DNA from 2 places in the Micromonospora sp. NPDC050276 genome. Region 2 is predicted to be linked to the other one. Evidence: predicted binding sites of a transcription regulator. Region 2 holds the regulator's gene; the other holds the start of a gene.

Region 1 (4,127 bases), on a different contig from region 2:
AAACCCAGGTCGTCGTCGAGCACCGAGAGGACCTGCACCAGGGCGGCGCCGCCGCCGGGCACGGTGCCCTCCTCGACCGCAGCCTTGGTCGCCGCGATGGCGTCCTCGATGCGGTGCTTGCGCTCCTTCATCTCGACCTCGGTGGCCGCGCCAGCCTTGATGACGGCGATGCCACCGGAGAGCTTCGCCAGCCGCTCGGCCAGCTTCTCCCGGTCCCAGTCGGAGTCGGAGGCCTCGATCTCCTTGCGGATCTGGGCGACCCGGTCGGCGACGTCGGCCTTCTGGCCACCGCCGTCGACGATCGTGGTGTTCTCCTTGTCGACCACGACGCGCCGAGCGGTGCCGAGCACCTCCAGGCCGACCTGGTCGAGCTTGTAGCCCAGCTCCGGGGCGACCAGCTCGGCGCCCGTGGAGATCGCGATGTCCTGGAGCATCGCCTTGCGCCGGTCACCGAAGCCCGGTGCCTTGACCGCGCAGACCTTGAGGGTCTTGCGCAGCGAGTTGACCACCAGGGTGGAGAGCGCCTGGCCGTCCACGTCCTCGGCGATGATCAGCAGGGGCTTGCTGTTCTGCAGGACCTTCTCCAGCAGTGGCAGCAGCTCCTCGATCGCCGAGATCTTCTGGGTGGTGACCAGGATGTACGCGTCCTCAAGGACGGACTCCTGACCCTCCAGGTCGGTGACGAAGTTCGGCGAGATGAAGCCCTTGTCGAACTGGAGACCCTCGGTCACGTCCAGCTCGGTGGTGAGCATCGAGCCCTCCTCGACGGTGATGACACCGTCGCGGCCGACCCGCTCCATCGCCTCGGCGATCAGATCGCCGATGGTGGAGTCCTGTGCCGAGATCGTCGCCACGTTCGCGATCGACTCCTGGCTGGTGACCTCGGCGGCCCGGCCGAGCAGCGCCTCGGAGACCTTGACGGCCGCCGCGTCGATGCCCCGCTTGAGGCCGGCCGGGTTGGTCCCGGCGGTCACGTTGCGCAGACCCTCACGGACCATGGCCTGGGCCAGCACGGTCGCGGTGGTGGTCCCGTCGCCGGCGACGTCGTTGGTCTTGGTCGCCACCTCCTTGACCAGCTGCGCGCCAAGGTTCTCGTACGGGTTGGTGAGCTCGATCTCCTTGGCGATGGTCACACCATCGTTGGTGATCGTCGGCGCACCGAATTTCTTGTCCAGGACGACGTTGCGCCCGCGCGGTCCGAGGGTGACCTTGACCGCGTCCGCGAGGGCGTTGACACCGTGCTCCAGCAGGTGTCGGGCGTCGTCCGAGAAGCTCAGGATCTTCGCCATTAATGTCCCTTCGAAGCGCCATTGCCCCGGCCCGGCGAGCCGGACCGGGGCAGTGGCACTGATCGGTTGCTTACTTCTCGATGACCGCGAGGACGTCGCGGGCGGAGAGCACCAGGTACTCCTCGCCGGCGTACTTGACCTCGGTGCCGCCGTACTTCGAGTAGAGGACGGTGTCGCCGACCTGAACGTCAACCGGAACCCGGTTGCCGTTGTCGTCGACGCGCCCCGGGCCCACAGCGAGGACGGTGCCCTCCTGCGGCTTCTCCTTGGCGGTGTCGGGGATCACGATGCCCGACGCCGTGGTGGTCTCAGCCTCGTTCGCCTGGACCACGATGCGGTCCTCGAGCGGCTTGATCGCAACCTTGGTCGCGGTAGTCACGGGCATACCCTCCTGGGGTACTGGTTTCGTTGCTGGCCAGCGGGGCTGACCAGCGTCAATCTGCCTCATGCCACCGGGCGGGGCCGTCGTCGCGGGTGCCGGTCCGCCTGGCGTGCGCAACCGGGTCGCGAGACCCGGAAGCTGGCACCCTCAGGGTGAGAGTGCTAATCGCAGGTTATTCCGTGGCTAGCACTCCGTCAAGGAGAGTGCCAGCGCGTCGCGCCCCGCCAGGCAGGATTTCCGGGTCGGCCGGGACAATGACCGGGTGGATCTCGATCAGCTGGCGGCGCTGCGTACCCCCGAGGGGTCGGCCGCGCTCACGGCGGCGGCCGGGCTGGCCGGCGGTGATCCACTGGCCGCGGCGTCGGCGCTGCGCGCGGCCGGGGTGCCACCGACGTTGGCCGCGGCGGCCCTCACGCAGGCCGAGCTGCGCCACCGGGCGGTGGGCAAGTTCGGCGCGGCCGCCGCCGGGATGTTCCTCACCCGCCCCGGCCTGGAGCAGGCCACCCGCCGGGTGGTCGCCGACCGGCGGGCCGCCCGGCTGTCCGCCGCCGGTGTGCGCACCCTGGCCGACCTCGGGTGCGGGCTCGGGGCCGACGCGCTGGCCGCCGCCCGCGCCGGCATCCGGGTGTACGGGGTGGAGGCCGACCCGGTGACCGCCGCGATGGCCGCCGCCAACGCCGAGGCCGCCGGGCTGGCCGAGCTGTTCACGGTCGAGTGCGGCGACGCGACCGCGTTCGACGTGTCCCGGGTCGACGGGGTCTTCTGCGACCCGGCCCGTCGCACGACCGGCACCGGGCGGCGGATCTTCGACCCGCGCGCCTACTCGCCACCGTGGGACTTCGTCACCGGGCTGGCCGAGCGGGTGCCGCACACGGTGGTGAAGGTGGCCCCCGGCCTGGATCACGCGCTCATCCCGGCCGGCGCGGAGGCGGAGTGGGTCGGCGTGGACGGCGACCTGGTCGAGGCGGCGCTCTGGTGCGGCGCGCTGGCGGAGGTGCCCCGCCGGGCCAGCGTGTTCCGCACCGGGATCCACCAGCTCACCGGCTCGGGTGCCGCCGAAGCGCCGGTCGGGCCGCCGCGCCGCTACCTGTACGACCCGGACCCGGCGGTGGTCCGCGCGCACCTCGTCGCCGAACTGGCCACCGACCTGGACGCCACCCTGGGCGATCCGAGCATCGCCTACCTCTACGCCGACCAGCCGATCCGCAGCCCGTTCGCGCGCTGCCTGGAGATCACCGACGTGCTGCCGTTCTCGCTCAAGCGGCTGCGGGCGCTGCTGCGCGATCGTCGGGTGGGCCGGGTGGAGATCCTCAAGCGGGGTTCGGCGCTCACCCCGGAGCAGCTCCGGCGGGATCTGCGGTTGAGCGGCGACGCGGCGGCGAGCCTGGTGCTCACCCGCGTCGACGGTGCACCGACCGTGCTGATCGGCCGGCCGGCCGACTAGCGCCGCTGCAGCCGGCCGGCCGACTAGCGCCGCTGCGGCCGGCCGGTCGACTGACGTCGCCCCGACCTGCCGGTGGACTAGCCTCGTCGCTGTGGCGGGACAGGGCACGCCGGCAACGGCACTGTTGGTCAAGCGCGGGATCGCGCATCGCACCCATCCGTACCGGGTGGCGCCGGACGCCCCGAACTACGGCGCGTTGGTGGCGGTGGCGCTCGGCGTGGCACCGGAGCGCGTGTTCAAGTCGCTGGTGACCGAGGTCGACGGCGCACTCACCGTGGCGGTCGTTCCGGTCACCGGCGAGCTGGACCTCAAGGCGCTCGCGGCGGCGGTCGGCGGCAAGCGGGCCACGCTGGCCGACCGGGCGGTCGCCGAACGGGCCACCGGTTACGTCCGCGGTGGGATCAGCCCGCTCGGGCAGCGTCGGCGGTTGCCCACGGTGCTGGACGAATCCGCGCTGGATCTCCCGACGATCTACGTCTCGGCTGGTCGGCGCGGCCTGCAACTCGAACTGGCCGCGGCGGATCTGGTGGCGCTGACCGACGCCCGCACCGCGCCGTTGCAGGCCCGCTGACGACCGTCGTTACGTTCACTCCCCCGTGGGATACCCGGGGAGTAACAGTCGCGTTGCTGAATTGTTATCGCCCCCAACAAACTTGGCACCTGCGCGGTCTTGTGGAGCCAGTGTGACGCGAAATACGTTGCCGGACACAACAAAAACACCACCTCCCCCACCCCCGAAAGGACCCTGCACATGCGTAAGGGGATCCTCACCATCGCCGCCGTGGGCCTGCTCACGACCGGCGGCTTGACCGCCTGTGGCGACGACTCCGGCCCCGGTTCGGCCGACTCCGCCAAGACTCCCAAGATCGGCGTGATCCTCCCGGACAGCAAGTCCTCGGCCCGCTGGGAGACCGCGGACCGCCGGTTCCTGGAGGAGGCGTTCAAGGCCGCCGGCGTCCAGTACGACATCCAGAACGCCCAGAACGACAAGACCGCCTTCCAGACCATCGCC
Region 2 (4,127 bases):
CGGGCGGATCGTCAACGTCTCGTCCCGGGGCGCGTTCCGTGGCGAGCCGCACCAGCCGGCGTACGGCGCCAGCAAGGCGGGACTGAACGCGCTGGGCCAGTCCCTCGCGGTGGCACTCGCGCCGTACGGCATCGCGGTGGCCACCGTCGCACCGGGCTTCGTGGCGACCGACATGGTCACCGAGTACCTGCGCGGTGAGGAGGGCGCGGCCATCCGGGCGCAGAGCCCGTTCGACCGGGTGGGCAAACCGGAGGAGATCGCCGCCGCCGTGCACTGGCTGGCCTCGCCGCAGGCCGAGTGGGCCTCCGGTACGATCGTCGACCTCAACGGCGCCTCCTACCTACGCAGCTGACCGCCCGTTCCGACAAGATCTTGGAAGAAAAAGGCCCTTCCCGGGGCGCATTCCTTCCAAGATCTCGCTGAGGATGCGCGTTGCCGCGCTACCAGCGGCCCAGTCGGGTGGCGAGCACCGCGAGGGCCGCCACCCCGGCGGTGGAGGTGCGCAGCACGGCCGGCCCGAGGCGTACGGGTCGACCACCGGCCTCCTGGAAGGCGGTCAGCTCGGCCGGGGCGATGCCACCCTCCGGGCCGACCACCAGGACGATCTCCCCAACGGACGGCAGCTCGGCGGTGGTCAGCCGCTCCTGCGCCTCCTCGTGCAGCACGAAGGCGGCGGCGGCACCGGCGATCCGGCGGGCCACCGTGGCGGTGGACTCGTCCGGCGCGCCGGCCACCACCGGCAGCCACGGCCGGCGGGCCTGCTTGGCCGCCTCCCGGGCGGTGGCCACCCACTTCTCCCGGGCCCGTACGCCCCGGTCGCCGCGCCACTGGGTCACCGAACGCGATGCCGCCCAGGGCACGATCTCGTCCACCCCGACCTCGGTCATCGCCTGCACGGCCAACTCGCCCCGATCACCCTTGGCGATGCCCTGCACGGTGACGATCCGGGGTACGGGCGCGTCCGCGTACCCCCGGGAGGTGATGCTGACCTCCAGGCTGCCCCGGCCGACGGCGGTGACCACGGCGGCGGCCGTGCCGCCCCGGCCGTCGGCGAGCAGCAGCTCCTCGCCGACGCGCAACCGCTGCACGGTGGCGGCGTGGTGCCCCTCCGGGCCGTCCAGGGTCAGCGCGTCGCCGGTGGGCAGCGCCTCGACCAGGAACAGCGGCGCGGACACCTCAGGCGTGCCCGTTGAACGCGTCGCGCATCCGGGAGAAGAAGCCGCCCTGCTTGGACAGCTCGGCGACCTCCTCACCGCGGGTCTTGGCGAAGTCGCGCAGCATCTTCTCCTGGTCCGGGTCGAGCTTGGTCGGCGTGCGCACGTCCAGGTGCACGTAGAGGTCGCCACGGCCGGTGCCGCGCAGGTGCGGCACACCCCGGGCGCGCAGCCGCAGCGTGCTGGCCGGCTGGGTGCCGGCCTTGACGTCGACCGTCTCCTCGCTGTCCAGCGTCTTGATGGTGAGGCGGGTGCCCAGCGCCGCCGCCGTCATCGGCACGGTGACCCGGCAGTGCAGGTCGTCGCCCTTGCGGGAGTACACGTCGTGCGGGCGCTCGTGGATCTCCACGTAGAGGTCGCCGGCGGTGCCGCCACCCGGGCCGACCTCACCCTGCTGGGCCAGCCGGATCCGCATGCCGTCCTCGACGCCGGCTGGGATCTTGACGGTCAGCGAGCGGCGGGTACGCACCCGGCCGTCGCCGGCGCAGGTGGGGCAGGGGTGCGGGATGGTGGTGCCGTAGCCCTGGCACACCGTGCACGGCCGGGCGGAGACCACCTGGCCGAGGAAGGTGCGCTGCACCGACTGCACCTCGCCCCGACCGCCGCACGCCTCGCAGGTGGCCAGGTGCGTGCCGGCGGCCGTGCCGGCACCGGAGCAGGTGGTGCAGAGCACCGCAGTGTCGACCGTGATCGGCGCCTCGACGCCGAACGCCGTCTCGTGCAGGTCGAGCTCGAGACGCAGGATCGCGTCGGCGCCCGGCCGGGTACGCGGACGTGGGCCACGGGCGCCACCGCCCGCTCCGCCGAAGAACGCGTCCATGATGTCCTGGAAGCCGACGAACGGCCCGGCCCCGCCGGGACCCCCCGGCCCGCCGGCGCCACCGCCACCCGGGGCGAGCGGGTCGCCACCCAGGTCGACGATCTGCCGCTTCCGGTCGTCCGAGAGGACCTCGTACGCGGCGTTGATGTCCTTGAACTTCTCCTGAGCCTCCGGGTCCGGATTGACGTCCGGGTGGAACTGGCGCGCCAGCTTGCGGTAGGCGCGCTTGATCTCGTCATCGGAGGCTTCCCGGCTCACACCGAGAATGCCGTAGTAGTCCCTGGCCACTGCGTTCCGTGTCCTCATGTTCGTCTCGCGTTGCGCCGGTCGGCGGCCGCAGCCGGCCGCATCGGCCCTGACCAATCAGTTCTGGGCCAGCAACTCGCCCACGTAGCGTGCCACGGCGCGCACCGTGGCGATGTTGCCGGGGTAGTCCATCCGGGTCGGCCCCAGCACCCCCAGGCCGCCCACGATGGTGGCGCCCGGGCCGTAGCCGGTGCTGACCACCGAGGCGGCGCGCAGGTTGTCGAACTCGTTCTCGTCGCCGATCAGCACCCGGGTCGTGCTCGGCTCGGTCTCACCGATGAGCTTGAGCAGCACGACCTCCTCCTCCAGCGCCTCGAGGATCGGCCGTAGCGAGCCTTGGAAGTCGAGCAGGCCGCCCCGGGTGAGGTTCGCGGTGCCGGCGAGGGCGATTCGCTCCTCGTGCCGCTCGACAAGCGTCTCCAGCAGGACGGTGGCGAGCGTGGTCATGGTCGGACGCAGCTCGGGCGGCGCCTCCTCGACCAGCGCCTGCACCAGCGGTGGCGTCTCGGACAATCGGGCGTTGGCGAGCTTCTCGTTGATCAGTCGGCGCAGGTCGGTGACGTTGTCGGCGGACACCGGCCCGGGCAGCTCCACGAGCCGCTGCTCCACCCGCCCGGTGTCGGCGATCATAACGAGCATCAGCCGGGTGGTGGAGATCGGCACCAGCTCCAGGTGACGCACCGAGGAGCGGGCCAGGCTCGGGTACTGCACGACCGCGACCTGCCGGGTCAGCTGCGCGAGCAGCCGGACCGTGCGGTGCACCACGTCGTCGAGGTCGACCGCGCCGACCAGGAAGCGCTCGATGGCGCGGCGCTCGGCCGGGCTGAGCGGCTTGACCCGGGACAACCGGTCGACGAAGAGGCGGTAGCCGCGATCGGTGGGCACCCGGCCGGCGCTGGTGTGCGGCTGCCGGATGTAGCCTTCCTCCTCCAGCACGGCCATGTCGTTGCGGACCGTGGCCGGGGAGACCCCGAGCTGGTGCCGCTCGACCAGCGCCTTGCTGCCGACCGGCTCCTGGGTGGAGACGTAGTCCTCGACGATGGCGCGGAGCACGGCGAGTTTCCGGTCGTCGAGACCCATCCTCCGCACCTCCTGTCGCACGTCGGCCGCCGGCACCGTAGGCCGACCAGACCGTCCTGGCACTCGACTGTAACGAGTGCCAGTCTACGTCGGCGGGCCCGCCGACGCGATGATCAACGGCCACCCGTCGGTGCGGCCCGCGCCACCCCGCTGGGCCGATCGGCCCGCATCGCCGGGCGGTATCGCTCTGGTGCGGCGTTGCCACCGGCCCCTACCGTGACATCCATGACTGAACCTCCTCGCCCTCCCGGCTCGGGTGACCCCGGCAACTACCCGCCGGAGCCGACCTCGCCGGGCCCATCCCCGTCGGCCGAGCCGCCCACCGCACCACTGTCCGGGGCACCCGGCCCGGCCGGCTATCCCCCGCCCGGTGGCTATCCGCCGCCCACCGGTGACCAACCGCCGTCAGGCGGCTACCCTCCGGCAGGCGGCTATCCCCCGCCCGGGGGCTATCCCCCGGCCGGCGGCTACCCGACCGGTGGGGCGTACGGCGGCCCCGGCGGCGGCTACGCCAACAACGAGGACAAGACCTGGGCGCTGGTCGCGCACTTCGGCGGCGCCGTCGGCGCGCTGGTCAGCTTCGGTCCGCTGGGCTTCGTCGCCCCGCTCATCGCCTACCTGGCCCGCGGCCAGCAGTCGCCGACCGTCCGGGCGCACGCCCTGGCCGCCCTGAACTTCCAGATCCTCTGGTCGATCATCGCGTTCGT

What was found. The regulator HrcA, encoded in region 2, represses chaperone genes, less so after heat shock. The targets are predictions, from matches to a motif close to GGTTNGCACNCTCNNNNNGAGNGTGCNAACC.
Region 1: a site for HrcA is predicted at 1,808-1,838, ahead of groES (co-chaperone GroES). Genes of this name have one in related genera too.

Annotation. Positions count from the first base shown of each region.
Region 1 is NZ_JBITJA010000009.1:100,516-104,642, forward strand. Features, by position in the region: gene groL (chaperonin GroEL) at 1-1,289, opposite strand, end outside; gene groES (co-chaperone GroES) at 1,360-1,674, opposite strand; gene ACIBF8_RS21150 (methyltransferase domain-containing protein) at 1,934-3,115, shown strand; gene ybaK (Cys-tRNA(Pro) deacylase) at 3,207-3,686, shown strand; gene ACIBF8_RS21160 (sugar ABC transporter substrate-binding protein) at 3,867-4,127, shown strand, end outside.
Region 2 is NZ_JBITJA010000021.1:10,957-15,083, forward strand. Features, by position in the region: gene ACIBF8_RS29480 (SDR family NAD(P)-dependent oxidoreductase) at 1-352, shown strand, start outside; gene ACIBF8_RS29485 (16S rRNA (uracil(1498)-N(3))-methyltransferase) at 441-1,175, opposite strand; gene dnaJ (molecular chaperone DnaJ) at 1,177-2,322, opposite strand; gene hrcA (heat-inducible transcriptional repressor HrcA) at 2,398-3,420, opposite strand; gene ACIBF8_RS29500 (DUF4870 domain-containing protein) at 3,646-4,127, shown strand, end outside.